DNA from 4 places in the Paraburkholderia aromaticivorans genome. Region 1 is predicted to be linked to each of the others. Evidence: predicted binding sites of a transcription regulator. Region 1 holds the regulator's gene; each other region holds the start of a gene.
The links. Region 1 encodes LexA, which represses DNA repair genes until DNA is damaged. Its sites were predicted from a motif close to ACTGTATNNNNATACAGT; they were not measured.
Positions count from the first base shown of each region.

Region 1 (5,795 bases):
AGCTCGCTCACGCGCGCGTCCGCCTTGCTTTCGAGTCGGGCGAATTCGAGCAGCGGCGGCACCATCGCACGGCATTGCGCGGCGTTCAAGCCGAAGTAGCGGCCGAACACCAGCAGGTTTTCACGCACCGTGAAGTCGGGGTCGAGATTGTCGAACTGAGGCACGACGCCGACACGCGCTCGCGCCACGCGCGCGCGGCCAGGGATCGGTTCGCCGCATAGGCGGATCGTGCCCGCGTCCGGTGTGGCGATGCCGAGCAGCATGCGCAGCGTGGTGGTCTTGCCGGCGCCGTTCGGACCGAGCAGGCCGAAGCATTCGCCGGCGTTCACATGAAACGACAGTCCGTCGACGACCGTTTTCTCGCCGTAGCTTTTTCTGACCTCGTGAAATTCGATGGCGGCTTCAGGCATGGATCGAACGAGTCTCCGGAAACAGACGTGGTTGAATGGCCGGGAAGGCCGCCTATTCTAGGGCATCGGCGGGGCAGCGTTGGTGCGCGCCCCGCCTGCCCGCGCGGGTTTCTTGCACTGCGGCATCGACCCGTGGACAAGCCTGGCGGCGCGCGCACCGGTTTAGGGCCTGGCGCGCGCTCAATGAGCGGACAGTTAGCGTTTTCCATCCCTTGCAACCTGAATTGCGGCGCACCATGATTCATTCAGATCGCGCGTCCCGCGCGAAGGGAGAAAAATCATGGCGAGCTACCAGAAAATCCTGCTGTGCTACGACGGCTCGCGCGAAGGCCGCAAAGCATTGCGTTGCGGCGCCGACCTGGCGTTGGATCTGAAAGCGGAAACGCATTTGTTGTCGGTCGTCGACATGCGTTCGAGCATTGCGCAAAGTGCGGGCCTGCTGACCGATGTCGCTTGCGGCAGTTTCGAAAAGACCGCCCGCGACATCCTCCAGGAAGGCGTGGACTGGCTCACCGAGCGCGGCGTGAGCGCACAAGGGCATTTCGCGTTCGGCCATCCGATCGACGAGATTGCCAACCTCGCCAACGAATTGCATGTCGACCTGGTCGTGGTCGGCCACCGTTGCCGCACCGGTCTGTCACGATGGTGGATGGGCGCGGGCAATACGCCGCTGCTCGACCGTGTGTCATGCAGCATTCTGGTGGCGTGTTCTTCCGCGCAGGAGCAGCAGCAAGCGGCGGCTTGACAGGCGGTGGTGATCGCGTGCGTGTTCGACGGGCCGGCTGCCCGGGCCCGACGACATCAGGCAATCACTCGTTCAGGTTGACCGCGGCCAGCTTCCAGGTGAAAACACCCTCGCGCTGGAAGATGGCCGAATAACGCGCGTCGCCGGCGCCATGCTGGTAGGTGACGACGAATTCGTTGAGGCCGCGATAGCCCGCTGTGGTTTGCGGCGGTTGCGCCGGCGTAGCGTTGTCGTTGCCCGCGTTGGCGGTGGCAGGCGCCGCTGGCGCGGCCGGTGCCGGTGAGGGCGCGCCGGCGTCCGGCGGCGGGTTCGCGGCAGGCGGCGCGGGCGGCCGCTCGCCCGGATCGCCGCGCGGCGGCATGCCGTTCAGCAGGGCCGCCACGCCGTCCGGTGTGGCGTAGGCATCCACGAGTGGACCAATCAACGCGACGCCGATCATTGCGCCAATAGCGGCGAGGGGGTTGCCGTTGCTGTGCGCGTCGAGCCGGCGTGTCAACAAGCCGGTGACCTGCTGCTTCAGACTCTCACGCAACGCGGGAAAGTCGACGTATTGATTGACCGTTTGCACGTCGCGCGCGTCGGCCGCGCGTTTGAGATTGTTCAGCGCGATATAGGGTGACGCGTACGCGAACCCGAGCGCAGCGATCACCAGGATCACGATTAGCGTGACGACTAGCGGCCGGGTGGCGCCGCCCTTGATGTGTTTCGGAACTGCCATCGAACGGGACTCTCCTTCAGGTGTGATCTAACGTGGACTGCGGCCACGCGAAAACGATCCCGTGCGATGCCGTATCGCCGCCCGCCAGACCATCCATCAAGACTCGAATACCGCGCCGTGGACGTTCGTTTCGTCGGCGATGCAGCGATCGATCATGCGGCACACCGCGTCTACCGTTCCGACCATGATGAGACGCGACGGCCCGTGATAGACACGCACCGGTGCGCGACGCGCCGGCTCGGCCGTATTCAAGCCCGAGTTCAGCGACACGCGGGCAAACGCCGGCAACGACGATGGCAGGCTCGACACACCGGCGGGCGAGTCGAACAGCGACGGCGTGCTGGCCGTGGACGCCTCGATCAATGAGCAGGGCACCAGCTTGCGAAGATGGCGCAGACGACCGAACTGGCGAAAAGGCAACAGGCGGGCAAGACGTTCCATGAGACTCTCCAGACGATGCAACGTTGATGCGGCGTTGGCGCGGCTTTTTATGCTGTCGAACGGGCAAGAAGGGGGCTTGGACCAAGGCGCCTGAACCCAGCCGCCCGGCAGCAAGCCGCTTAAAACTCGCCGGGGCGGATCAGCCCCACGGCGATCCCTTCCAGCGCGAACTCCGCACTGCCGGTTTCAACGAAGATGTTTTCGTAATCGGGGTTCTCGGCGATCAGTTCGAGTCCGTTCGGCCGGCGCTTCAGGCGCTTGACCGTGACGTCGTCGCCCAGCCGGGCAATGATGATCTGGCCGTCTTTGGCTTCGCTCTTCTTTTGCACCGCGAGCAGGTCGCCGTCGAAGATGCCCGCGTCGCGCATGGACAGCCCGCGCACCTTCAGCAGGTAATCGGGCTTGCTCGAGAACAGCGCCGGGTCGCACGCGTAGTGCTGCGAGATATGTTCCTGCGCGAGGATCGGACTACCCGCGGCAACCCGCCCGATCAGCGGCAGCGACAGTTGCATGATGCTGGCGTGCGGCAACGTGAACTGGTGCGGCGAATCTTCCGGGCCGGCCAGCAGGCGGATGCCGCGCGACGCGCCGGCCGCGAGCTCGATCACGCCCTTGCGGGCGAGCGCGCGCAGATGTTCTTCTGCCGAGTTGGCCGAGCTGAAGCCCAGTTCGGCGGCGATCTCCGCGCGGGTGGGCGGAAAGCCGGTGCGTTCGATAGCCCTGCGGATCAGATCGAAAACCTGCTGCTGTCGTGCGGTGAGTTTGGTCATGGCGCCACTGTATGTATGAACAGGTGACTGTATTTTTATACAGTATTCGGCGCAATTCAAGCTTTACTTTAAGTTCGTGCTGAAGGGTGGCGCTAGAGCGTCGTCAAGCGACGTTCCAACACCCGTTTTCGTGCCGCAACGCCTTATCCAGCTGTCATTACCACTTTTGCGTATTAAAGAATGAAGAAACATTATTTTTAATGATGAAAGCCCTTCGATAGACTGGCCTCCGAGTTGGGGCTCATGTGCACGTGACCGCGACGCCGAGGAACACCATATGCGGTTTCAGCGAACTACAACGCGGAGAAAGTTGACATGAATCACCAAGGTACGGGGCTGGCGGGCAAGACGAAGCGACTCATCGCGGCACTCGCTCTGGGCGCGGCGGGCGCGCTCGGCGTGATGGCGCAGGCGCACGCAGCGGACACGACACTGCTGAACGTGTCCTACGACCCGACTCGCGAGCTTTATCAGGACGTCAACCAGGCGTTCGGCAAGGAATGGAAGGCGAAGACCGGCGAGACGATCACCTTCAAGCAGTCGCACGGCGGCTCCGGCGCGCAGGCGCGCTCGGTGCTCGACGGTCTGCAGGCCGACGTCGTGACCCTCGCGCTCGCTTACGACATCGACGCCCTGGCCAACAAGGGCTTGCTGGACAAGGGCTGGCAGAAGCGTCTGCCGGATAACGCGTCGCCGTACACGTCGACGATCGTGTTTCTGGTGCGCAAGGGCAACCCGAAGCACATCAAGGATTGGGACGACCTGATCAAGCCGGGTGTGTCGATCGTCACACCGAACCCGAAGACGTCGGGCGGCGCGCGCTGGAACTACCTCGCGGCCTGGGCATATGCGGAGCATCAGCCGGGCGGCAACGATCAGAAGGCGAGGGAATTTGTCGGCAAGCTCTACAAGAATGCCGGCGTGCTGGATTCGGGCGCGCGCGGCGCGACCACCAGCTTCGTGCAACGCGGTATCGGCGACGTGCTGATCGCATGGGAAAACGAAGCCTTTCTGTCGCTGAAGGAGTTCGGCCCGGAGAAGTTCGAGATCGTCGTGCCGTCGGTCAGCATTCTGGCGGAGCCGCCGGTTGCGGTGGTGGACAAGGTGGTGGACAAGCACGGCACGCGCAAGCTCGCCGAAGCCTATCTGAACTTCCTCTATAGCGAGCAGGGCCAGGAGATCGCGGCGAAGAACTTCTACCGTCCGCGTTCGAACAAGGTGCCGGCCGAGCTGACCGCCAAGTTTCCGAAGCTGAAGCTGTACACGGTGGACGATTCGTTCGGCGGCTGGACCAACGCGCAGAAGACGCACTTTGCCGACGGCGGTGTATTCGATTCGATCTATCAGCCGCAGTAACACAGCCACTGCCCGCCAGGGCATCGGCAAACGGATGCGGTAACGCGTCACTCCCGAGCGCGCCCCAGGGGCGCGCTTTTGGCCAGCCAGGGCCGGCGGCCGGCAACACGAGCATCAACCTGAACGAGTAACGAGCATGACGACGTTGACCTTCCGAAAGCCGAGCGCCTTACCCGGTTTTGGCCTGACACTCGGCATCACGGTGGCTTATCTGAGCCTCGTGGTGCTGATTCCGCTTGCGGCGACCTTTCTGAAAACCGCGACGCTCGACTGGAGCCAGTTCGTGCGCGCGGTGAGCTCGCCGCGCGTGCTCGCGTCGTATCGCCTGACGTTCTTTTCCGCGCTCGGCGGCGCGCTGATCAACGCGGTGTTCGGCTTTCTGGTGGCGTGGGTGCTGGTGCGCTACTCGTTTCCGTTCAAGCGCATCGTCGATGCGGTGGTCGATCTGCCGTTCGCGTTGCCGACTTCGGTCGCCGGCATTTCGCTCGCGGCCGTGTACGCGGGCAATGGCTGGATCGGGCAGTTTCTCGAACCGCTCGGCCTGAAAATCGCTTTTACGCCGGCGGGCGTGCTGGTCGCGCTGACGTTCATCGGCCTACCGTTCGTCGTGCGCACGGTGCAGCCGGTGCTCGAAGAGTTCGAACGCGAACAGGAAGAAGCGGCGGCGTGCCTGGGCGCCTCGCGCTGGCTGACGTTTCGCCGCGTGGTGCTGCCGGCGGTGTTTCCGGCGCTGCTGACGGGCTTTGCGCTGGCATTCGCGCGCGCGCTCGGCGAATACGGCTCGGTGATCTTCATAGCCGGCAATGTGCCGATGAAGTCGGAAATCACGTCGCTCCTCATCATCACGAAGCTCGAGCAATATGACTACGCGGGCGCCACGGCGCTGGCGGTGGTGATGCTGGTCGTGTCGTTCCTGATGCTGCTCCTGATCAACACCTTGCAGTGGTATCTGCAGCGCCGCACGAGCCGCGGCGGCGCGGGCCCGGTGCCCGCCGCCAGCGTCGCGGCAATCGGCGGAGGTGTGCAATGAGCCGCCGAACCGTGAATGACGTGGCCGCCGCCAATAGCGCGAATGGCGCGAGCGGCGTGAATCACGCCGTGGCGGTGGCGCCGCGCGCGCCGCTGAATGTCGCGCGCCGTCCCGACCCGGTCACCGAGCCGCCGCTCGTGCGCTGGATTCTGACCGGCGTCGCGCTGCTGTTTCTCGCGCTGTTCCTGGTGGTGCCGCTCGTCGCCGTCTTTTATCAGGCGCTGAACAAGGGGCTCGGTTTCTATCTGGAATCGCTCGCCGACCCGGACGCGCTCTCGGCGATCAAGCTGACCGTGATCACCGCCGCGATCGCCGTGCCGCTGAA
Region 1 is NZ_CP022989.1:3,610,851-3,616,645, reverse strand. Features, by position in the region: gene nodI (nodulation factor ABC transporter ATP-binding protein NodI) at 1-410, opposite strand, end outside; gene CJU94_RS16330 (universal stress protein) at 691-1,155, shown strand; gene CJU94_RS16325 (DUF2939 domain-containing protein) at 1,220-1,873, opposite strand; gene CJU94_RS16320 (hypothetical protein) at 1,970-2,314, opposite strand; gene lexA (transcriptional repressor LexA) at 2,434-3,084, opposite strand; gene CJU94_RS16310 (sulfate ABC transporter substrate-binding protein) at 3,400-4,440, shown strand; gene cysT (sulfate ABC transporter permease subunit CysT) at 4,577-5,470, shown strand; gene cysW (sulfate ABC transporter permease subunit CysW) at 5,467-5,795, shown strand, end outside.

Region 2 (5,795 bases), 1.4 Mb from region 1:
GGCCATGCATAGGCGTCGAACAGCGGCATCAGATGCGCAGGAATGAAGCGCGTGCGCGACGCCCACACGTGCCGATCGCCCATATGCGTCTGGTTGTGCACGTAAAAGCGCTGCGGCACGACGATATGCAGATCCTCTTTTGCGCGCGTCATCGCCACGTAAAGCAGACGGCGCTCCTCGTCGATTTCCTCTTCGCTGCCGGTGCCGAGGTCCGACGGAATGCAGCCGTCCACGCCGTTCAGCACGAACACGTTGCGCCACTCCTGCCCCTTCGCGGAATGGATCGTGGAGAGGATCAGGTAGTCCTCGTCGAGCAGCGGCACGCCGGATTCGTCGCTGGTGGCGTCGGGCGGATCGAGCGTCAGTTCGGTCAGAAAGCGTTCGCGCGACGCATACGTGCCCGCGATGCTCTCCATCTGCAACACGTCCGCATGACGGATCGCCGCGTCCTCGTGGTTGCGCTCGAGATGCGGCTCATACCAGCGGCGCACCATTTCGAATTCGGCGGGCCACGGCGTTTGCCGCCCGTACACGCTCGACATCAGCTTGACGAACGGATGCCAGTCTTCCTGCGCACGAGCCGGCGCGGCGAAGGCGGCCAGGGCGCCGCCGGCGGTGTCGGCGGGGTTGCCGCTGCCCGCGCGCGCGACGATCTCGTCGAGCACCTTCGCCGCGGTGGCGGGCCCGACGCCCGGCAGCAACTGCACGACGCGAAATCCCGCCACCCGGTCGCGCGGATTTTCCGCCCAGCGCAGCACGGCGAGCACGTCTTTCACGTGCACCGAATCGAGAAACTTCAACCCGCCGAACTTCACGAACGGAATGTTGCGCCGGGTCAGTTCGATCTCCAGCGCGGCGCTGTGATGGGCGGCGCGAAACAGCACCGCCTGCGACTTGAGCTTCATGCCCTGCTCGCGCGCCTCGAGCACCTGTTCGACGATGTAGCGCGCCTGGTCGGCCTCGTCGGCGACGCTCACCAGACGCGGGCGCTGCGCCGACGCCTTGTCGGTCCACAAATTCTTCGTGTAGCGCTCGCTGGCCAGCTCGATCACCGCATTCGACGCCGCCAGAATCGGCGCGGTCGACCGGTAATTGCGTTCGAGCGTGACCTGCTTGGCCGGTGGATCGAACTGCGCGGGGAAATCGAGAATGTTGCGCACGGTCGCGCCGCGAAACGAGTAGATCGACTGGGCGTCGTCGCCGACCACGGTCAGGCCGCGGCCGTCCGGCTTCAACGCGAGCAGGATCGACGCCTGCAGACGGTTGGTGTCCTGATACTCGTCCACCAGCACGTGGTCGAAGCGCGCCGACAGGTCGGCCGCGATGGCCGGCTCGGCGGCCATGAGCGACCAGTAAAGCAGCAGGTCGTCGTAGTCGAGCACGCTCTGCTTCTGTTTGGCCTCCACGTAGGCGGCAAACAGCACGCGCAGATCGGCCTCCCATTCACGGCACCAGGGGAACGCGTTGTCGAGCACCTGGCCGAGCGACGCGCCGGTGTTCACCACGCGCGAATAAATGGCAAAGCACGTGCCCTTCGCCGGGAAGCGCCGCTCTTTCGCCGACAGGCCGAGCTCATGGCGCACCAGATTCATCAGGTCGGCGGAATCCTCGCGGTCGTTGATCGTGAAGGCCGGCGCGAGGCCGATCAGGTCCGCGTACTCGCGCAAGAGCCGCGCGCCGACGCTGTGGAACGTGCCGGCCCACGTGAGCCCTTGCGCCAGCGCGGCCCGCGTGCCGAGCGCCGCGCCGGCGATGCGCGTGACGCGGCGGATCATTTCGAGCGCGGCGCGGCGCGAGAAGGTCAGCAGCAGGATGCGGCGCGCATCGGCGCCGTTTACGACAAGGTTGGCGACCCGGTGCGCGAGCGTGTTGGTCTTGCCGGAACCGGCGCCCGCGATCACCAGCAATGCGCCGGGTGGCGCGGTGGGCGTGTCGGCGCCGTATTCGACGGCTTCGCGCTGCGCGTCGTTGAGCTTGGCGAGCCACGCGGCGGTATCGAACGACGGGGATTCGGCGACGGAGAGCACGATCGGTTTGGGCTTGGGGTGGATTCAATATGGCGACGCATACTGTATATCCATACAACCCTCGTAGACAAGCGACCCTTTTTTCGCTCGGCGCTCCGCACGCGCCCGGCGCGCGGCGCGCGGCGGCGGCTGCATCTGAATCGCGCGCAAAAATGGCCCGTGGCTCGAAAGCGCACGGGCCTTTCGTCGAAGCCGCAACGCAATGACATTCACACGCCGGTGCGTTGCGAACAGCGACGTTGCCTACTGCTTCTTCGCATCCTTCAGATTGGCGTCGGCGCTGGCCTTGTCGGCGTCGGCCTGAGCCTCGGTCTTCGTCTTGTCGGCCTTGGCTTGCGCGACGGACGCTTTCTTGTCCGCCTTCGACTGCTCTTTGGCCGCCTTCTTGTCGGCGTGGGTGACCGGCGCCGCGGCCGGATCGCTAGCCTGAGCGAAGGCAACCGATGACAGGCAGCCCGCGATCAAGGCGGCGTAAATTCTGGACTTCAGGGACGGGTTGATACTCATGCGAGACCTCCGTGAAACGAAAAACCTGAACCACGTGATTCTTCAAACGCGCCCGGTCAAAGCGGCCGCGACGGCCATGCACACCGCCACGCGACCGCCTGGACGCTCAGCCTCAGTGCTTGACGTCGGCGCCGTCCGACTGGACGCCCGCCTGGCCTTGCATTTCCATCTTCATTTCGTTATTGGCGGCCTGCTTGTCCGCCTTCTGGTTGATCTTGGCGCCGCGCACCTGATCCTTGTACTGCTCCTTGGCGGCCTTCTGCTGATCCTTCAGCTCGGCCTTGGACGCCTTCTTCGACGCGCGATACTCGGCGTTAGCCTTCGCATTGGCGTCGCGCTTCTGCACCAGCGGGTCGGTCGAACCGGACGCCGTCAGACGCGTCGGCGGCGGCGTCACCGGCTGCACGCCCTGAGCGGCGGGCGCAGCGGGCGCAAGGTCGGCGCCTTGCGCCTGCACCTGCGGCTGGCCGTTCGTCCCCTCAGCCGGTTGCGCGGTCTGCGCGATGGCGGCGCCGGCCGCGAAAGCTGTCACAGCGGCGGCAACGGCGGTATTGATCAGAAGCGTTCGAATCTGGGTCATGACTCATCCTCTCTAAAGTTGTTGTGACGCGGGCGGCCTGTCTGGCGTTGCGCATTGTCGAGGCGCTCGGCGAGCGCGCTCTGCGTGCCTCGCCCGGTCTGCTCGCTACCGAATAAATCCGGCAGGCTTTACCACTGACCTGCACTTTACGAGTGAAGTTCTTGTTTTGCGATCGGCGTTACGCAACGTTTCACTTTCTGACAACCGCATAACATCTGCTTGCAGATGCTCACATCATCACGGCGCACACCTCGAACTTCATCCAGGGCAAGCTTCTGGCTTATGATGCGAACCCTTTTCCCGAAGGCGCAAACGCCATGCCCAATCTCGATTTCACCCTTACCGGCGACTACGTCGAACTGCACAATCTCCTGAAGATAACGGGGCTTGCGGATAGCGGCGGCTCGGCAAAAATGATGGTGGCGGACGGCGCGGTCACCGTCGACGGCCGGGTCGAAACGCGTAAAACCTGCAAAATCCGCGCGGGACAGGTCGTGTCGCTCGGCGATACGCGGATTGCAGTCCACGAGGCCTGACGGCGCGGCCATCTCCCGCGGTTCCGAAAACTCGGAGGGGCGCGCGCACCAAAATCGTGCTTCTTCCATCGACAGCGCCGCGCCTAAGCAATAAGCTCTCAGTTTCGACAAACAAACAATCGGCTGACACCTCCGGCTGGCGCTTGCCTCGCGCTTTCGTCCAGGCTCTCCGAGCCGCCGCCTTCGCCACCGCCCGCGCGACTACCGCGCCCGCCGTCGCGCTGTCGCCACATCCGCCGCCAAGCGCTCCATGACTCAATCCGGCTTCACCCGGGTGGCCGCCCGGCCGCCGACCCTGACCCGCCACGTGGCGGACACCGCCCGTCTCGCCGCGCCGCTCGCCATCGCGCAGCTTTCGCAAATGGCGATGGGCGTCACCGACACGATCCTGCTCGGCTCGCTCGGCCCCGACGCGCTGGCGGCCGGCGGCCTCGGCGCCAACCTGTTCTTCGTGGTGGTCACACTGCTGCAAGGCGTGCTGACCTCCGTCAGCGTGAGTGTGTCGCACGCGCGCGGCGCGCAGGACGAAGGCCGCGTGCCGCATATCTACTGGACGGGCTTGGTGCTGTCCGTGCTCCTGTCGGTGCCGGCGTTCTTCCTGCTCTCGTTCGCCACGCCGATCCTGCTCGCCTTCGGCGAACCCGCGCTGCTCGCCCACAACGTCGGCGAATACGCGGCGGTGCTGCGCTGGGGCTCGCTCGGCAGCCTGATCGGCGTCGGCCTGATGCGCTCGTTCCTGCCGGCCATCGGCGCGGCCAAACGGCTGCTGTGGGTGTCGCTGGTGAGCGTCGGCGTGAACGGCTTTCTCAACTACGGCCTGATCCACGGCGCCTATGGTCTGCCGCGGCTCGGTTTTCTCGGTTCGGCGGCCGCCACTTCCATCACCGTCTGGCTGAGTGCGCTCGTGCTGATGGCGCTACTACACCTGCGGCCGCGCTATCGTCATTTCGTCGTCGCCACCCGGCCGAACGTGCCGCTGATGGGCGAACTGTTCGGCATCGGCTGGCCGGTTGCGATCACCTACGGCGTCGAGTCGACGCTCTTTCTCGCCACCGGCCTGATGGTCGGCCTGCTCGGCGAATCGCAGCTGGCCGCGCATCAGATCGCGCTGAACGTCGCCTCGGTGGCCTTCATGGTGCCGCTCGCGATCGGCCAGGCGGCCAACGTGCGCGTCGGCTTCTGGTCCGGCGCCGGCCAGCCGCTCGCCGCGCGGCACGCCGGGTTCGTGGCGCTCGCGCTCGGCGTCGCTTTCATGACGCTGTCGGGCCTCGTGCTGATCGCCGCGCCGCACTGGATCGTCGGCCTCTATCTGCATCTCGACGACCTGGCCAACGCGGCCACGGTCGCGCTCGCGAGTTCGCTGCTCGGCGTGGCCGCGATCTTCCAGATCGTCGACGGCATGCAGACGGTCGGTTCCGGCTGTCTGCGCGGCCTCAAAGACACCCGTGTCCCGATGATCGCCGCCGCGTTCGGTTACTGGGTGATCGGCTTTCCGACCGGCTACACGCTGGCGTTTCACTTCGGCCTCGGCGCGCGCGGCTTGTGGTGGGGGCTCGCCGCCGGTCTCGCGAGCGTCGCGCTGCTGATGACACTGCGCTTTCACAAACTGAGCCTGCGGCGCGTGCCGGCCGCGCCCGCGGCACAGCCGGTCGAATCCGTTTGAAGCCGGGTTCGCGGCGCGTGCCGGCTCCGCTTCGCGCTGCCTTCACCCAAGGCGTTTCGGCACGGCGCGGCTGGTTGCACGCGCAACCATAGGCACGCGAGTCGTTCGCCGTGGCAGGTAGAATGCGGCGTTCCGACTCACGGCCGCCTATCCGCGCCCATGCGCCGAAAACCCACCTGCGCGCCTCAAAAAGGCCAGCGCCGCCCGAAGGCTCATCTCCCGCCATCACGGCTTGCCGCGCTCACGCGGCAGACTCCGGCGAGCACGCCACCACCGGTGTCGTGCCGCTCGACCGACCCTGCTTCTCGCGATAAAACATAATCAAGGACCACCCCTCATGCTTGCCCGCGTCACCCGTCTTTTCCCGCTCTGGGCCGTGCTCGTTTCGATTGCCGCGTACAGTTCGCCCGCTTCGTTCTCCGGCATCGCGCCGCACGTCACCGCGCTGCTGACCATCATCATGCTCGCGATGGGCGTCACGC
Region 2 is NZ_CP022989.1:2,222,156-2,227,950, reverse strand. Features, by position in the region: gene CJU94_RS10230 (ATP-dependent helicase) at 1-2,027, opposite strand, end outside; gene CJU94_RS10225 (hypothetical protein) at 2,271-2,534, opposite strand; gene CJU94_RS10220 (hypothetical protein) at 2,647-3,114, opposite strand; gene CJU94_RS10215 (RNA-binding S4 domain-containing protein) at 3,432-3,650, shown strand; gene CJU94_RS10210 (MATE family efflux transporter) at 3,901-5,313, shown strand; gene panS (ketopantoate/pantoate/pantothenate transporter PanS) at 5,651-5,795, shown strand, end outside.
Region 2: the regulator LexA is predicted to act here: its motif matches at 2,069-2,086, upstream of CJU94_RS10230 (ATP-dependent helicase).

Region 3 (5,795 bases), on a different replicon from region 1:
CGCTTGCGCGCAAGCCGCAACTACTGTTGCTGGATGAGCCGACCTCGGCGCTCGATGCCGCGACGCGCGACGAAGTCATGGCCGAACTCATCTCCGAGATGCACGAATTCGGCTTGCCCGCGCTGGCGGTCAGTCATGATCCGCATCTTGCAATGCTCGCGGACCGCGTTGCGGTGATGAGCGGGCGGCGCATCGTGCAGCAGGGCACGCCCGAGGAAGTGTTGTCCCGACCAAGTAGTGTGGCAGTCGCGCGGTTGCTCGGACATCGCAATGTGTTCACGGCTCGCGTCACCGGGCATGAAGCTGATAAGGGAACAACCATACTGCACTGGGAATCGGCGAACGGGGTGACCCTGCGGGTGCCGCAGCAGTCGGGGCTGGCAGCGGGTCAACGCGTGCACTGGATGATCCCTGCTGCGGCGGTACGACTGCCGTCTGCGAAGCCCGAACAGCACTGCAGCGACAATCCGGTCATCGGCCGCGTTGAAACGCTGCTGAATCTCGGCGCGCACTGCCAGGTTGCCTTGCGCTGCGGCGCCGAACAGTTGTGGCTGGCCGCGCCGGTTACTCTGGTACGCCATCACGGCCTGGCACCCGGCCACGAGATCACTGTTGATCTGCGCAGTAGCAGCCTTCTGTGCTGGCCGTACGTGAATTGCCCTGGCTCCGAGGAGCATGCCTGATGGCTTCGACAGACGCTGAACGTCTCCCAGTGCTGGTGCGCGGCACCGGTGACATTGGTTCGGCGATTGCCCTGGCGTTATTTCGCGACGGTTACCCGATTTTGCTGCACGACGGGCCGGCACCTACCGCCATGCGGCGCGGCATGGCATTCACAGACGCGGTGTTCGACGGCACGGCGGTACTCGACGGCGTCACTGCACGCCGTGTTGACTCCTGCGCGCCGTTTCACGACGTGCTTGCGGTGGCGATGTGGTCGGCCATCATCGACGCCCGATTGCGCAAACGGGCGATACCCGAACCGCTGCGTGGTCTGGCGCCGATCACCATCGGCGTCGGGCCGAACTTCGTCGCGGGCGAGACCGTCGATTTCGCAATCGAGACGAGTCTGGATGGGCGCCAAGGCATGATCGTTGAATCTGGTTCGACCTCGCCGCTTGCCGGTGAGCCACTGCCGCTCGGTGGTGTGGGTCGGGAACGATTCATCTATGCACCGGTCGCTGGCCGTCTGCGCACCACGGCGCGCATCGGGGCGGTAGTTGCGAAGGGCGCTGTCGTCGCGACCATCGCAGACACTGTTCTGCTGGCGCCGCTCGCCGGTGTCATTCGGGGCCTCACGCACGACGACGTGCCCGTGGCGAGTGGGACGAAGGTAGCCGAGATCGATCCGCGGGGCGATCCGTCGAAGGCTTTTGGCGTCGGCGAGCGACCACGGCGCATCGTTGAAGGCGTGCATCGTGTGTTCAAGGACGCGGATGCGCGAGCCTCAAACAAAGCAGAAAAGGACAACCCATGACAGCGCCGGACACCATGCCCCGGAACCGCCCGGCCGCGTTCAGCGGCGGCGCCATCATCGGCGCCCTTGGCGGCCTGATTGGCCTCGGCGGTGCGGAGTTTCGCCTGCCGTTGCTCATTGGTGCATTTCAGTTTGGCGCGCTGGAAGCCGTGATCCTCAACAAGGCGATGAGCCTCGTTGTGGTCGCGTCGGCCCTGCCTTTTCGGGCGCACGCAGTGCCGTGGAGCGCCGTGGTTGCGCACTGGCCCGTCATCGTGAACCTGCTGGCCGGCAGCCTGCTCGGCGCATGGCGCGGCGCAGGCTGGGCAACAAGAGCACGTCCCCAGCTGCTGTACCGGGTGATAGCCGGCCTGCTTGTCGTGATTGCTATGATCCTGCTGTTCGGGCATAGCGCGACGCAACACGATGCCGTGCCTGTGACAGGGATCGTGCAGGTGACGTTGGGGGTCATCGCCGGGTTCATCATCGGCACCGTCGCGGCTCTGATGGGCGTCGCCGGCGGAGAACTGCTGATACCGACGCTGGTGCTGCTCTTCGGTATCGACATCAAGCTGGCCGGCAGTCTTAGTTTAGTGGTGAGCTTGCCGACGATGCTGACCGGATTTGCGCGCTACAGCCAGGACAGCAGCTTCGCCGTCCTGCGAAAAAACCGGGCATTCGTGCTCCTCATGTCGGTCGGCTCAATTGGCGGCGCATTCGTAGGTGGCCAGTTGGTCGGCATCGTCTCCAGCGCCGTGCTGCTACCGGTGCTCGCCGCAATTCTCGTGATTTCGTCGGTAAAGGTTTGGCAGCATAGTTGACGGCAACGCGCCCGCCTACAGGTCCGCCGAGCATTCTCGATAAATTCCAGAGCGGACGTTGCCCTGTCTCGACCTCAATATCCGCCCCGGGTCGATCAGCGTCATTCGACTTTATTGTCCAATTCTGAAGCCGGACCGAGTCAGCCGAGCGAACCCTGTCCGAGCTACCCAAATTCCCGCCTCACGCGGCCAGCGTGTTCTCACGCTTAACCCGATTTTCCGTTCCACTGCGCCTCAGCCCCCAGCATTGAACATCCGTGACGCCATCTTATGGCCAGACAGGAAGCTCTTGATTTATTGGAATAATTTAATAGGGGCGGCTCGCAAACCGGCACCGGGCTTTGACCTGACTACCGTCGTAAATTGCACTGAAATCAAGGGGACCCCATGGCAGAGCAGCATAAACCCGGCGAGATTGTGAAGACCTCGGGCATCTATAAGGTAGTCCGGGAAGGCGACGGCGGAAGTGGCTTTGAAGTGACGTGTGTCGAAGGCGAGCATTTCCCCCCAACCCGCAGCGGCAAGGGCGCGCATTACGAACTGATTCATGGTGCGACCCACTCCCACAAACACAGCGAGCTGGGCAGCAAAGACTAACCTCGGGGTGGTGCCCGTAACGTTAATACGACCGACGCGCCGTGTCCGCGCTCGTCAGGCCGGCGTGGTCTCGGCGAGGCTTCGTCGACCCACCGCCGAAGGACGGCGGCTTCTGGGGTGTCGACTGAGTAGCACGGGCGACGGGTGAAGCTCGACCACGATCGGCTGCGCCGCGGCAGGGCCCTTTCGCTTTACGACTTCTACGGATACGCCGTCAGTTGTCGGCCGGACCGATAGCCGCAACTCAGCCGGCGATGGGTCCATAGCCGCCGCCAACGGTCGGAAAACGACAAACAGGGTTTCACTTGACTTCGCGACAACCTGCAGGCGCCTCAGCCATTCGGTTTTGACGTGGTTTTGCCAGAAAAGAAGCGCTCCGCATGTTCCCGCGCGGAGGATCTGCTCTGCAGACCAGAGGGAGTCGGCAGTCGTTTTGGGCCGTAACAGCAAGGTGTTTTCCAGCGGGACGCCCACATACGCGAGCCCCGGAGCATTCGGCTCTTGTGGTGGCTGGACCAAGGTGATCGGTCGCTTCGTGGCGGCGAGAGCCGGAGCCAGAAGGCGCAACTCCCCAATCCCTGTCTGCTGGAGCATCACCTCAGTGAGTGCGCCCAAGGGCCATCCACCGCCCGGCAGCTCCGTCGAGAGGCTGGCATAGCCGGTATCGACCGTCCGTCCACCGCCGCGCGCCAGCTGCGCACCGCGCCACAGTGACGGATGGATTTCCTCGACACGTGCCGGTAACGCGCCCATAAGCCCTCCAAACCCTGTATGTTTATACAGTATAGAGCATCATGCGGAATGCCGGGGCCTGCGACGCGAGGGCCGCACGCTCCCTGTTCGCGCTGGACTCTTTCGAGTAGCGAGAGCGTGCGGGTACAGCTACCGTGACCGGCCGCGATCGATCTGTGATGATCACCGGAACCGATTGTCGTCAATCCGCCGGAGCGGCCGCGCCCGGCTTTCCATCGCCCAGCGTAAACGCCCACTGCCGTCGCAGAAAGTTGCCGAACGGGACTTGGCCACGCTTTTCGTCCCGCTCACAAAAGTAGTAGATCAGACTGTGGATTACTGAGAGGGACAGCGGCGTGTGAAGAAGAGAATCACCAAAACCGGCACCGCCGATCCGGGCCTGCCCACTCGAAGCATGGCAGGTGTAGGCACCGTAGATATCGACTGGGAAAATCGATATGAACGTCAACGCGAAGATCATCGCAGCAGGAATCTCGCGATTATGACCTCGCGCGCGCGGAAGCCAGATGCTCACACACAGGAGGATCGCACCCGGCACGACGTGGACGGCGTTCGCATCGCAGTACGAAAACGCCGATGAGATTACCACCGATAGTACGAACATCGCGCACGTGAACTTTGTCGTTACATCCAGCGTGCGCGGAAGGTATGCGACGGCGGCGGCAAGCGGTAGGCCTGCCCCGATCGCGTCGAGGGAAACTGTATTCATCCTCTTCCCAGTAAAGTTTGTCCATCAGCGTAACGGCAAGGGCAGGCTCACGCAACGCAGCGCCGTTCGCTCACGCGGCCTGCGATTGCTCGGCAAAGGAATGCACAAGTCGCGGTCTAACCGGACCCGCACCGGCTCCCGAAGCGGCCAGCCGCAGGCCGTCCTGAGGCTCACCGGCGACCTCCAGAAACTGGTGTCTCAACCGCATGGCCTTCGCCTGTGAGCATTGCATGAATCTTCGGATTTCCTTGACGGTTGGCCGCACTCGCCCGTCGGCGATCGCACTCGTTAGCTGGACCAGTTCTGAATTGACGACGCTGTGCATCCGATGATCGGTGCGTCCGCTACTCCCGGTCTGAATCGCATGACTACCGGTGACCTCAATCCGATAACCATGCTCGTCCTCTACGGCCGTCCCGCCCTCTGCCGGACTGGCGCGCAGCGGCGTGCTACCGGCAAGGATGGCGGCGTTACTCGACGATACTGAGACGTCTGCTGCGCTACTGCTGATGCGCGAGGGGCCGGAAAGCGCGATCATCCAGCCCAGGCAGGCGACGCCTTCCAGCAACCAGCCCATCGAGAGAGCAAACACAAGATCGATCGTTCCCCGCGGTGCTCCAAGCACGTCGGCTACCCGCGACGTTACTGGATCATTTCTCGCTGCATCCGCTTTAGCGTTCAGTGCATCGCGCGCGGCAACTTCCCTGTCGGCGGTTTCTTCACGCCGGCGTGCTTCGTTCGCTTCGGTTTCAAGCGCGGCCAGTTGGGCCGCAAGCGATTCACGCTTGATGTCGAGCGCTTCACAGCGGACTGTGCAATGTGTCGAGCGTGCCACGAGCAGTGCATGGGTTACGCGGGCCTGTTCGCGAGCGATCGCGTCCGGCGCACGACCTGGAAGCGCGGGCACTGCGGGCACGTCACGTTCCACCAGAGCCGCCCGCGCCTCGCCAGCATGGCGCTGCGCGGCAAGGAAGAATGTCGCGTGCCCGTAGCCGGTGCTGACCATGCACACTAGCCATAGCAGGACGGCCGTACAACGCACATGCAACGGCGTCCCATGACTAAGCGCCGGAATCAGGTGTGCACCGAGCAACAGGACAAGCCCTACGGCAGCCCACGCGAGACGTTCTGATGCTGCTCCCCCTCGTTCAATTCCCGCGATGATGGATATCCAGGCAGAAATGCCTGTCGCTAGGACGGCGAGAAGAAATGCAGGTATGCGAACTGAGAAGGCAGGAAAACGACGGGAAGGTTGCCTGAAGCCAAGCGCGGCGGTGTTGCTCATGATGCGGCCTCTTTGGTTTGCGGTCGAACTCCGCTGCCCATCGCCAAATGGGGTGAGCGGGCACAAGGCAGGGTTGGCGAACCGGAACCAAAGAAACCGGCAGACCCGAAGGTCTCCCCACCAGGGCCCGCCCATAGAACCGGCGTGCAGAGGCGCAGGCACAAAAAAGCCGCT
Region 3 is NZ_CP022992.1:104,336-110,130, forward strand. Features, by position in the region: gene CJU94_RS36660 (ABC transporter ATP-binding protein) at 1-683, shown strand, start outside; gene CJU94_RS42080 (hypothetical protein) at 683-1,477, shown strand; gene CJU94_RS36670 (sulfite exporter TauE/SafE family protein) at 1,474-2,277, shown strand; gene CJU94_RS36675 (hypothetical protein) at 2,665-2,874, shown strand; gene imuA (translesion DNA synthesis-associated protein ImuA) at 2,929-3,627, opposite strand; gene CJU94_RS36685 (hypothetical protein) at 3,809-4,336, opposite strand; gene CJU94_RS36690 (hypothetical protein) at 4,407-5,621, opposite strand.
Region 3: the regulator LexA is predicted to act here: its motif matches at 3,641-3,658, upstream of imuA (translesion DNA synthesis-associated protein ImuA).

Region 4 (5,795 bases), 460 kb from region 1:
GCCGTCCTTGAAATACCACCCTGGTTTGTTTGAGGTTCTAACCTTGGTCCGTTATCCGGACTGGGGACAGTGCATGGTAGGCAGTTTGACTGGGGCGGTCTCCTCCCAAAGTGTAACGGAGGAGTACGAAGGTACGCTAGGTACGGTCGGAAATCGTGCTGATAGTGCAATGGCATAAGCGTGCTTAACTGCGAGACCGACAAGTCGAGCAGGTGCGAAAGCAGGTCATAGTGATCCGGTGGTTCTGTATGGAAGGGCCATCGCTCAACGGATAAAAGGTACTCTGGGGATAACAGGCTGATACCGCCCAAGAGTTCATATCGACGGCGGTGTTTGGCACCTCGATGTCGGCTCATCTCATCCTGGGGCTGTAGCCGGTCCCAAGGGTATGGCTGTTCGCCATTTAAAGAGGTACGTGAGCTGGGTTTAAAACGTCGTGAGACAGTTTGGTCCCTATCTGCCGTGGGCGCTGGATATTTGAAGGGGGCTGCTCCTAGTACGAGAGGACCGGAGTGGACGAACCTCTGGTGTACCGGTTGTCACGCCAGTGGCATCGCCGGGTAGCTATGTTCGGAAGAGATAACCGCTGAAAGCATCTAAGCGGGAAACTCGCCTTAAGATGAGATATCCCCGGGGCTTCGAGCCCCTTGAAGGGTCGTTCAAGACCAGGACGTTGATAGGTCAGGTGTGGAAGCGCAGTAATGCGTTAAGCTAACTGATACTAATTGCCCGTAAGGCTTGATCCTATAACAGGTGTGTCTTGCGATGATCGTTAGTGCTTCAGCACTTACGAGCATCCCACCCCCGAAGGGGGCACGCGTGAACTCCAGATGGGGCACGCAGAACGCACGGTTGAGATCAGTGTTGTGCCAACAGAAACAACACAACCCCACGCTCTACCCTGGTGAGCATCACCAGAAACTACTTCTTCCAGATTGGCTGGGCTGTCCCCGGGACAGCCGAGCAACAAGTCATGCCTGATGACCATAGCGAGTCGGTCCCACCCCTTCCCATCCCGAACAGGACCGTGAAACGACTCCACGCCGATGATAGTGCGGATTCCCGTGTGAAAGTAGGTAATCGTCAGGCTCCCCAGCAGCATCAGAAACCCCACCCCCAAAAAGGTGGGGTTTCTGCGTTTACCGGCCGCCGTCCCCGGACTACCCGGAATACCGGTCACCCCCGCCACTACCGGCGCGGCAACCGCCTTCACTCCTTCCCCAGTCGCAGCGCCTTCGCGTAACCCGTCAGCTCTATTTGTCCTAGGGTTGTCTCGGGGGCATACGCAACTCCATCCTTCCAAACCAGCCCCAGCTGAAGCAAAAATAGCTCTTTCCAGCGAATCTAAAGCCGCCCCCCAAAAAAACAATTCATCCACCCCTCAAGCCATTTCCACGCACATCGCGTTCCTTCTGCGGCCTTAACATCCATCTCAAAATACTGTATAAATATACAGTGAAAATCGTCGACTCATGCTTGCTCGATGCTGGGCAGGGCGGAGCATTCCCTATTCAAGAGCGTGTCTATGGCAGCAGCGATTCAGCTGGCGACGACCGCGCTGTCCGCCCAATTGCGGCGTCAGGTGTGGAAGGGCAACGAACTTGCCGGGGCAGACTTGCGCGTGGTTTCCAGCGGTTATGCCGCGCTGGATCAGTTGTTGCCAGGGCAAGGCTGGTCGGCCGGCGGGTTGACGGAATTATTGATCGAACATGGTGGCGTGGGTGAAGTACGTCTGCTATCCCATGCGCTTTGTCATCTGACGAAGCAAGCCGAGCGGCATGTCATGCTCGTGGCGCCTCCGTATCAACCATGCGCCGCCGCGTTGAAGGCTTGGGGTATTGATGTCGATCGAGTCTTATGGGTGCGTACGGGTGAAGACCAGGCCCTGTGGGCCGCCGCTCAGGCTTTGAAACAAGATGGCATCGGGGCGGTCGTGGTTTGGCTGCCGAATGCGCGCGCCGACAAGGTTCGGCGCCTGCAAGTGGCGGCTCAGGAGTCGGCATCGCTGGCATTTGCGATCCGGCCTGTCGAGGCAGCCAGGCAATCTTCCCCAGCACCATTGCGAATGATCTGCGAGCCGCTCTTGCCGGCCAATGCGCAGACGATCAACCGTCGTCAATGGCTACAAGAGATCGGTTTGTCGATCGACATCTTCAAGCGCCGCGGGCCGCCGCTAGCTGAGCCTCTTCAGCTCGTTTTGCCTTTGCAAAGCGTTTTGTTGCCGGAAAACCGGGTCGGCAGCCATCAAGGACTAAAGATCAAACATGTTGTGGATCGCAGTCACATTACCACTCTTGCCACTGGAAGCGGTGAAGCCTCTCGCGCCGCTCCCGGATGGTTCGCTCGCGAAGCCGAATCGGCGTGAGCCGCGCGACGAGGCAGGCCAACTTCACGATGCCGACATCGGTGAGAGGCGTTGTTACGCGCTAGCGGATCATGCGCATATCGTGATGCCGGATCTCGACGCCTTGCACGCCGGTGTGCAGGCGGGTCATTCGCGTTCGTACGCCTTGGCATTGGCGCCGGAGCTTGAACTGCTCGCCGCCGATCCCGCTCGCGAAACTCAGTCGTTCGAATCGATCGCGCTTGCATTGCTGATGTACACGCCGAAAGTATCTCTTGCCGACGCGCACACCCTGTTGCTGGAAGTCGGCTCCGGTTTGAGGCTGTTCGGCGGCTTGCGCGCTTTGTTGTCGCGGGTGTCTGCCACGGTGGCGGAATTCGGCTATACGGCGCGCATCGCCTGCGCGCCGACCGCCTGGGGAGCGTGGCTGTTGGCACAGGCGCGCTGCGTTCAGCAAGGGCATCGCTGGCATGTGGTGAAGGAGACTTCACTCGAGCGTGTGCTGGATGGCTTATCCGTATCGCTGCTGCCGGTCACGCAGGCGCATCGCGATGCGCTTTCGCATATCGGTTGCGCGACGCTGGCCGATTTGCGGCAGTTGCCACGCTCGGGTATCGTGCGACGTTTCGGCAACGGCATTCTGGATCTGCTGGCGCAGATGTATGGCACGCGTCCGGATCCACGCGAGTCGTTTCGCGCGCCGGCGTCGTTCCACGCGCAACTGGAGTTACCTTCGCGGGTCGATAACGCGGATGCCTTGCTGTTCGCCGCGCGTCGGCTGATCGTGCAGCTGGCCGGCTGGCTGAGCGCGCATCATGCGGCGCTCAGCGGTTACACGTTGCTTCTCGAGCATGAATTGGCATCCCGTCATGCGCCGAAGACATCGAGTCTGAAGGTCGCATGGGCCATACCGTCGCGTGATGCCGAGCATCTGATCTGGTTGCTGCGGGAGAAGTTGAATCAGACCGTGCTGGCGGCACCGGTTATCGAGTTGAAGCTGGTGGCGGATCAGATCAGCGAATATGTCGGACAGTCGGACACCTTGTTTCCCATGCCCGAATCGGACGGCGATTCGATTGCGCGCCTGCTCGAACGCTTGAGCGCGCGGTTGGGGCCGGAGAATGTGCTGCAGATGTCGGTGCAGGACGATCATCGCCCCGAGCGGGCCATGCGCGTCGAAGCTTACCAGGCGCAAGCGTTTTCGAGTAAGAAGCGCTCGCCGGCGAAGTCCCGGCCGAAAACCAAGGCGGACAAAACCTGGCTGACCGATGAGTTGCGGCACGCGGCTGCGAAGGACGGTCATGAAGATGGCGAGGTGGCCACCCAGGCCACCCAACGCCCATCCACAACGAATGACGCCAAAAGCATCCATACATTCGCATCGCAAGCCGGCAACGCACAGGCCTCCCTCGACCTACCCGACAGCGCATTACCTTCTCAGCCTCGCCCGCTCTGGATGCTCGATAAGCCGCTACGCCTGATGATGCGCGAGCAGCGGCCGATCTATCGCCGGCCGCTGAAAATGCTCACGCGTACCGAACGGATCGAGGCAGGGTGGTGGGACGGCGACCGCGTCGAGCGGGACTACTACGTCGCGGCGGATGATCGCGGCCATATGTTCTGGGTATACCGCGAACGTCTGAGTGGCGAGTGGTATCTGCAGGGTTTGTTCGGCTGAGCATCATGCCCCTATCCCAGCCATCGTTCCTTGCGCAGCAGGCACTCGCCACCCATTTGCCGGCGTACGCGGAGTTGCATTGCCTGACTAATTTCTCTTTTCTGCGTGGCGCTTCGCATCCTTATGAACTCGTCGAACAGGCGATGTCGCGCGGCTATAGCGCGCTCGCGATCACCGATGAATGCTCGCTGGCAGGCGTCGTTCGAGCCCATACGGCGTTAAAGGAAATCAAGGAGGAGCGGGGCCGTCAGCAGAAAGAGCGCGAGGATAAGGCAAAAGCGGCGCAATCGAAAGCGCCTTTGGACGACGCGACGAAAACCGGACCTACACAACGTCAAATCGAGGAAACGGAGGAGGCCGAAGCATTAAAACCACTCCCTCATCTAATCATCGGCAGCGAACTCAATCTGACCGACGAAACCGGTGAACCCTTCTGCACCCTGGTTGCGCTGGCAACCAACCGTAACGGTTACGGCAATCTTTCCGAACTGATTACACTGGCCCGATCCCGCGCTGACAAGGGCAGTTATCGCCTCGGTCCGTCCGACTTTACCGATTCCTTGCCCCATCTGGCGCATCTGAAGACGTTGCCCGATTGCGTGCTGATGCTCGTGCCGCAGCGCGCGGCGACGCTCTCGCATACGCTGCGTTGCGCGCATTGGCTCGCATCATTCGCTGCACAACGTGCGTGGATCGCGCTCGAACTCTGGCAAACAGGCAGCGACGATCTTCAGATCGACGCCTTGCGCATGATTTCCAAAGCGAGCGGTTTGCCGCTGGTCGCGGCAGGTGGCGTTCTCATGCATGCCCGATCGCGCAAGCCTTTGCAGGACACGATGACGGCCATCGGCCTCGTCACGCCGCTATCGGCGTGCGGTCACGCGCTCGAGGCGAATGCGGAGCGCCACATGCGTACGCGCGTACGACTCGGCAAACTGTATCCGCGCGATACGTTGGAAGAAACACTGCGTATCGCTGCGCTATGCCGCTTCTCGTTAGACGAACTCAAGTATGAGTATCCCGAAGAACTGGTGCCCGCCGGCGAATCGCCATCGAGTTATCTGCGCAAGCTGGTCATGGCCGGCGCGATGGAGCGCTGGCCCAAAGGCATGGACCTGAAGCGAATCGGTCAGATCGAAAAGGAATTGGGGCTGATCGCCGATCTGAAATACGAAAAGTATTTTCTGACGGTGCACGATATCGTGAACTTCGCACGCTCAAGAAACATTCTCTGTCAGGGGCGAGGTTCGGCGGCGAATTCGATCGTTTGCTATTGCCTGCATGTAACGGAAATCGATCCGGTGCATATGAACATGCTGATCGAACGATTCATCTCGCGCGCGCGCAACGAACCGCCCGATATCGATGTGGACTTCGAGCATCAGCGGCGCGAGGAGGTGATCCAATATATCTACACGAAGTATGGCCGTCATCGGGCGGCGCTCACTGCATCGCTGATTACGTATCACGCGCGCAGTGCGCTAAAGGATGTGGGCAAGGCGTTGGGTCTTGAGGCGTCGCTGATCGAGCGGATCAGCAAGTCGCAACAATGGTGGGACGGCACGGATGCGGTTGCCAGATATCTCGCCGAAGCGGGCTTCGACGCCAACTCGCACATCACCCGGAATCTGATTCGCCTCACCGGCGAATTGCGCAGCGTTCCGCGTCATCTGTCGCAGCACGTCGGCGGGTTTGTGATCGCGAAAGACAAGCTGTCGCGGCTCGTGCCGATCGAAAACGCGACGATGAAAGACCGCAGCGTGATCGAATGGG
Region 4 is NZ_CP022989.1:4,072,482-4,078,276, reverse strand. Features, by position in the region: rRNA gene CJU94_RS18315 (23S ribosomal RNA) at 1-746, shown strand, start outside; rRNA gene rrf (5S ribosomal RNA) at 977-1,089, shown strand; gene imuA (translesion DNA synthesis-associated protein ImuA) at 1,526-2,365, shown strand; gene CJU94_RS18300 (Y-family DNA polymerase) at 2,265-4,022, shown strand; gene CJU94_RS18295 (error-prone DNA polymerase) at 4,028-5,795, shown strand, end outside.
Region 4: the regulator LexA is predicted to act here: its motif matches at 1,440-1,457, upstream of imuA (translesion DNA synthesis-associated protein ImuA).